2 regions of the Halobacillus salinarum genome follow, and region 2 is predicted to be linked to the other one. Evidence: riboswitches for the same ligand, from Rfam matches in the RefSeq annotation. Region 2 holds a riboswitch; the other holds the start of a gene.
The links. A riboswitch is a leader RNA that binds a small molecule or an ion and turns the genes downstream of it on or off. The one in region 2 is predicted to bind S-adenosylmethionine.
Positions count from the first base shown of each region.

Region 1 (3,555 bases), 970 kb from region 2:
CATAGTTTGACCATGCATGTTCGTCATCCCCGATTAAACGGCGGTCTGCATCAGCAGATAAGGTGGTTTTCCCTGTTCCGGATAGCCCGAAAAAGAGTGCAACATCCCCTTCTAAGCCGATGTTGGCTGAACAATGCATGGGAAGGACGTTTTTTTGTGGAAGAATATAATTCATAACAGAAAAAATGGATTTCTTAATTTCTCCTGCGTACTCTGTACCGCCGATAAGTACAATGCGGTGCTTAAAGGAGATCATGATGAATGCTTCTGAATTCGTACCATCTACATTTGGAATCGCTTTAAATGTTGGAGCAGAAATAACTGTGAACTCCGCTTCATGATTCAGCGTCTCTTCCTTTGTAGCCGGAATGAACATCTGTCGTGAAAATAGATTATGCCAGGCAAATTCATTAATGACTTGAATTGGAAGGCGGTAACTATTATCAGCACCAGCAAATCCTTTGAAAACGTACAATTCTTCACGAGCTTTTAAGTATCTAAGTACTTTATGGTAAAGTGTAATAAACGTTTCTTCATCAATCGGCTGGTTTACGGAACCCCAGTCAACTTTCCCTTCAGATTGATGGTCTTTAACAATGAATTTATCTTTAGGAGATCTCCCTGTATAGGCTCCGGTAGTCGCTTGTATGGCACCTTTATCTGTAAGATTGCCTTCATGACGAGCAAGGATTTTTTCAACCAGCTGTGGTACAGACAATTGATGCTTAACATGCTCTTCGGTTAATAATTGGTTTAAGTCAGACATTTGATTAATGGCACTCATATGTTTACCCGCCTTTTCGTAAAATATTTCAATAGAACAGATGCTGTAATTTGTTAATTAGTATAACACATTGTGTTTAATAGTCCACGCTATTTTATAAAAAACTGAGAGTAATTTTCCTTCTAATCAACAAAGGAAAGTCATCCATAAAAACATCCCGAACTCCTTCTTACTTTAACTTATGTGAACGACATTATTTCGTTTACTATTCATCTGCATCAGGGGATTATACATGACCCCGGAATGAAAAGATTACATAAAGATCGTGCTTATAAAAAGTCAAACGTTTACGGGCATGCTTCATATGGTGATTATAAAACTTAGTGGTAACAATGTGCAGTCATTTGGTTCTTGGTAAGGGAATTTTCTTTCATAATGTCAAAGGATCTATTAATGGAAGATATGGCTTAGTCTGCAGCCATTTAATTGACAATACTAAGGGATTTCGTTACGATAATTTCGAACGGAAACTCTCTTATCCAGAGTCGGTGGAGGGACAGGCCCTTTGAAACCCGGCAACCCGTCAATCTTGACACGGTGCTAACCTGAAGCAAGGAGTACGTAAAACCTCCTTGGACGATAAGAGCGAAAGGAAGCACCCCCTTTCCTCGAGTAAGGAAGGGTTTTTTCTTTTTATAAGGAAATATCTGTCTAAGCTGTTTACAGCTGTAACCTACTCAAATCATCCGATTATGGTTTGGATACTATAATCTCCATATAGTGAAGATCTTAATGATCAATATCCTGGAAAGAGTTCCGTCTAATAATTTGTGCATGGAAAGAAGGAGGAGTTTTTGAGAATGTCTGCCAATCGTCGTTTGTTTACATCTGAATCTGTTACGGAAGGTCATCCTGATAAAATCTGTGACCAGATTTCTGATGCCATTTTGGACGAGATTTTAAAAAATGACCCGAATGCAAGGGTAGCTTGTGAAACAACAGTTACTACTGGACTTGTACTCGTCTCGGGAGAAATCAGTACAAATACTTATGTTGATATACCAGCCATTGTCCGCCAGACTATTAAGGACATCGGCTATACCCGTGCTAAATATGGATTTGATGCAGATACTTGTGCGGTACTTACTGCTATTGACGAACAGTCACCTGATATTGCTGGAGGCGTAGACGTAGCTTATGAAGCGCGTGAAGGTCAGATGAGCGATGAAGAAATTGAATCGATTGGTGCCGGAGACCAGGGGTTAATGTTCGGTTATGCCAATAATGAAACGAAAGAACTGATGCCTCTTCCAATCTCGCTTGCCCACAAGCTCTCGAAGCGTTTAGCTGATGTCAGGAACGATGGAACTCTTGCTTATTTGCGTCCAGACGGAAAAACACAGGTAACGATTGAGTATGATGACAATGATCAGCCGGTTCGAGTGGATACGATCGTTATTTCAACTCAGCATGCTGAGGAAGTCACACTGGAGCAAATAAAAAAGGACTTGAAAAAGTTTGTTATTGAACCAGTAGTTCCAACAGAGTTCATTGATAAGGAAACAAAATATTTCATTAATCCTACCGGTCGTTTTGTCATTGGAGGACCACAAGGGGATGCAGGACTTACAGGCCGGAAGATTATCGTAGACACATATGGCGGATACGCCCGCCATGGAGGCGGTGCCTTCAGTGGGAAGGACGCCACGAAAGTGGACCGTTCAGCGGCTTATGCTGCTCGTTATGTGGCTAAAAATATCGTAGCAGCCGGTTTAGCGGAGTCTTGTGAAGTGCAGCTTGCTTATGCCATTGGAGTGGCACAGCCTGTTTCGATTTCCATCAACACAAATGGAACGGGGAAAGTCTCCGAGGAAAAACTAGTTAAGGCTGTTCGGGATTTATTTGACTTGAGGCCAGCTGGAATTATAAAGATGCTTGATTTACGCAGACCGATTTATCGCCAGACTGCTGCCTATGGTCATTTTGGACGCACTGATGTAGAATTCCCGTGGGAAAAAACAGACAAAGCGATGGAGTTAAAAAGTCTCTTAGAACAATAAGTGTTACATCGTTCTTGAAGAAATATCAGGAACGATGTTTTTTTTATGAAATATTACATAAAATGACCAAGAAAGGCTCTCGAAGCCTTATAGGTTTTATGATATAATTTTATCTCGTAAGTTTAGACTGCAAAAAGAAAGTGAGGAACGTCTATGTGTGGTTTTATTGGAATGATTAGAGATCTTCCAGCGCTGCCTAATGATGAACAACAAGCGACGTTCAAATATCGTAATGATGTTATTACTCATCGCGGCCCTGATGACGAAGGGTTTTTTCACGATGATTATATATCTTTTGGCTTCAGAAGATTAAGCATTATTGATATTGAAAGCGGGCATCAGCCGCTAAGCTATGAAAATGACCGTTATTGGATGGTATTTAACGGTGAAATCTATAATTATGTCGAATTACGGGATGAGTTGAAAAAACAAGGGGCTCAGTTCTCAACAGAATCTGATACAGAAGTGATCATTGCCCTGTTTCATGAGAAAAGAGAAGAGGCTTTTAAGGAACTTCGCGGCATGTTTGCCATCTTAATATGGGACAAGCATGAGGAGACACTGTACGGTGCTAGAGATCCATTTGGTATAAAGCCGCTTTTTTATTCGGAAGAAGAAGAAGGCATCTTTTTTGCTTCTGAAAAGAAAAGTATTACTGTGGCCAGGCAGAATGAAGTAGTAAGTACAGATGCTCTTCAGCATTATTTAAGTTATCAATTTGTTCCTGAGCCTATGACTTTGACCGAAGGCATTCAAAAAGTTCAACCCGGT
Region 1 is NZ_CP095073.1:1,822,932-1,826,486, forward strand. It holds gene pckA (phosphoenolpyruvate carboxykinase (ATP)) at 1-784, opposite strand, end outside; SAM riboswitch class I at 1,257-1,370, shown strand; gene metK (methionine adenosyltransferase) at 1,585-2,784, shown strand; gene asnB (asparagine synthase (glutamine-hydrolyzing)) at 2,938-3,555, shown strand, end outside.
Region 1: linked by a shared signal. The riboswitch ahead of metK (methionine adenosyltransferase) and the one ahead of MUN89_RS04505 (O-acetylhomoserine aminocarboxypropyltransferase/cysteine synthase family protein) in region 2 are both predicted to bind S-adenosylmethionine.

Region 2 (3,555 bases):
AGCCTTTACCCAGCGGGCAATCGCTGAATACTTTCCATCTGCCCCAACCACAATTTCTGCGGTTGCTTTGTTGAAGTGCCCCTGTTTATTCACAAAGACAACTCCTGTCACTGCATCGTCTTCCCAGATCAGCTCCTGCACATTTGTTTCTTCAAGAAAGGTCACGGAAGAATAAGACTGAGCTTTATTCACAAGTATTTCATCCAGCCATTTTCGTCTTGGAATAATAGTGTAGGCAGACCTTGGACCCTCTACGAAGCTTTTTCCTATATAGGTGCGCATGCGTGTGATTTTTCTCAGTCCACTAGACTCAACAGCTTGAAGCACTCCTAATTCTTTTAAGTACTCAACATGGGATAGGTGATGAGTAGACAGCGTATCACTAGGGAATTGTGCTTTGTCTATTAACAACACCCGTTTCCCCATCTTTCCTAGCAAAACAGCGAGACTGGCACCAGCTGCCCTTGCCCCTGTAATAATCACATCATAGTCCTTGTTCATTTCGTGTTCACCTCACTCTACTAGAGTAACGTGAACGGAGCGGAAAAACTATTAAAACCGCCAAGTATTTAATAGTATGGATTGAAATGAATCTTCTCCCCCCTTAGAACCACGTTGTTGAGGGAGCAAATGAAAGGCTGCCGATTTCTATTTCGACAGCCCGCTTCTTTACTATTTACTCTCAGATGCTTAATATGTTCTTTCTTCTTCTACCTCGTGATTCTGGTCCATAATGATGACACGGCTCGGTTTATTTTTTTGAGCGATCTCTTCTGCTTCTGCGATAGCCGCATCCCGCTCATCATACAGCTTTTCAGGAGCTACATCCTCAATCTTAACCATCCAGCCGGTAACATCTTTATTTGGCACTACACTATATTCTTTCATACGTAAAATCCTCTCCTTCATTAGCTTTGTAAACCATTCCCAATAGCACAGAAAATCAAACATGGCATGGAATTGAAAAAATAGTTTGACAATATAACGAAGTCCTTTTATAATTCGATACAAGTGAAAAATTCCATACGGTAACAATCTCTTATCGAGAGTGGCGGAGGGACTAGGCCCTGTGACGCCCGGCAACCTTCAAGCGCGTGCTTGAAAAGGTGCTAATTCCTACAGGTCGATTGTGATCTGAAAGATGAGAGGAGGAAATGATTTATTCGCCCTCTTCTTTCTGATAAGAAGAGGGCTTTTCATATTCTCTCAAGCTTTTGACCTTGGAAATCCATACCCTAGACTACCTAAAATTCAAGGAGGATTTCGCATGACTTTACCATTTCATGAATTTAAACCGGAAACACTTTTGCTGCACGGAGGGCAGGAGCCTGATCCGACTACTGGATCCCGGGCTGTCCCCATTTATCAAACGACTTCGTATGTATTCAGAGATACAGACCACGCACGTGACCTGTTTGCTTTGGCGGAACCGGGTAATATCTATTCTAGAATTATGAATCCTACTGTTGATGCCTTGGAACAGCGCATTGCTCTCTTAGAAGACGGAGCAGCAGCAGTGGCCACCTCTTCAGGAATGGCAGCCATTACACTGGCTATCTTAAATATCGCGGAGTCTGGAGATGACATTGTAACCTCCTCTAACCTTTACGGAGGAACTTATAATTTATTCGTGCAAACTTTACCGCGTTATGGCATTAACGTCCATTTTGTTGAGGGAACGGAGCCGGAAGATTTTGCTAAAGCTATTACCCCCAATACAAAAGCTATCTTTGCCGAGACCATTGGCAATCCAAGTCTAAATGTTTTAGATATTGAAGGGGTTGCGGACGTAGCCCACGACCATCATATCCCATTAATTATTGATAATACGTTTGCTACTCCTTACGTCTGCAAACCGATCTCCTGGGGAGCGGACATCGTTGTTCATTCTGCCACAAAATGGATCGGCGGACATGGAACAACGATTGGAGGCATTGTTGTCGACAGCGGCCGCTTTGACTGGAATCATGAGAAGTTCCCAGGCTTCACTGAACCTGATGAAAGTTACAATGGCATTCGCTTCGGAATTGATGTCGGGCCTGTTGGATATGCCATTAAATTACGTGTGCAGCTGCTGCGTGACATTGGAGCATGTTTAAGTCCCCAAAATGCTTTCCTTCTTTTGCAAGGCCTGGAAACGCTGCACGTTCGAGTAAAGCACCATGCCGATCAGGCATTAGAGCTTGCTGAATATTTAAATGAGCACGACGGCGTAGCGTGGGTGAACTTCCCTGGACTAAAGAATCACCCTACTTATGCGCTTGCTGAAAAGTATTTGCGCTACGGCTATGGATCAATCATTGTTTTTGGAATAAAAGGCGATCGCGACGATGGAAGAAAAGTCATTAACCAAACGTCTTTATGGTCGCATGTTGCCAATGTAGGAGATGCGAAATCACTTATTATCCACCCTGCATCGACAACTCACCAGCAGCTAAGTGCGGAGGACTTAAAAAAATCAGGTGTAACAGAAGAATTAATCCGCCTGTCCGTAGGTTTGGAATCGCTCGAGGATTTAATTGCCGATCTGGATTTTGCTATTGAAAAAGCTACCGGTCATTCTAAACCTTACAAGCAACCGAAACATATCGCAGCCCAGGTCCTCGAATCTTCTTTAGACCGTTCTAATGGGGAGTTAAGGAAAAAGACCATTGTAGCTGCGTCAGGATCACCTGAAGAGGAATTTTCTGAGGAACTGAAAAGGTTGGAACGCTTAGGCTTTGAAGTGCTTCCTGTTAAGAGCCTTAAAGAAATTGACCCGGCCACAACAATTGATGTTCTCTACTTGCCAAAGCTAAGCGAATCATTAATTAAGGAGGCTGAAGAATTGGACCCCGCGCTTATTTGGTCTAAAACGCCATTAAACATTGAAGATAAGCGGGTAATCTCAGGAATTCAATTGTATGATGCCGCAACATCTATTCGAGAAGGAAAATCTTTTCAGGAAGCTCCACTATCTGTGTAAGTATAAAAAAGGAGGCAGCAGCATGTCACTAACAAACCCCACCCACTCTAAGCAAAGTTCCGCGGCCATATCGATCGGTGCGTTCACCTTTGAATGCGGCGAGACCCTTGAAGACGTAGTACTCGCTTATGAGCGTTCTGGTCCAGCTGATGCCCCTGTTCTTCTCATCTGTCATGCTTTAACGGGAAACCAGTTTGCTGTTGGTACTAAAGACGAACCTGGATGGTGGGCCGGGTTAATAGGTGATGATTGTCCACTTGATACTACTGACTATCAAATCATTACGTTTAATGTCCTCGGCGGATGTCACGGTTCTACAGGGCCGGCAAGCAAACGGAAGGTCTCCGGGCAGACGTATCGCTTGGAATTCCCTCCCGTTACAATCAGAGATATGGTTCATGCTCAATATCGTGCCCTTCAGGTGCTTGGCTTCACCCAAGTACATGCCGTCTTAGGCGGCTCACTAGGAGGAATGCAGACATTAGAATGGGGACTCCTTTACCCTGACTTTATGAAGCAATTATATGTCTTAGCTGCCACTCCTTCGTTAAGTGACTATGGCATTGCTTTTAATCATATCGGTGCGAAAG
Region 2 is NZ_CP095073.1:850,750-854,304, reverse strand. It holds gene MUN89_RS04515 (FAD-dependent monooxygenase) at 1-501, opposite strand, end outside; gene MUN89_RS04510 (DUF2188 domain-containing protein) at 691-888, opposite strand; SAM riboswitch class I at 1,037-1,148, shown strand; gene MUN89_RS04505 (O-acetylhomoserine aminocarboxypropyltransferase/cysteine synthase family protein) at 1,268-2,965, shown strand; gene metX (homoserine O-acetyltransferase MetX) at 2,988-3,555, shown strand, end outside.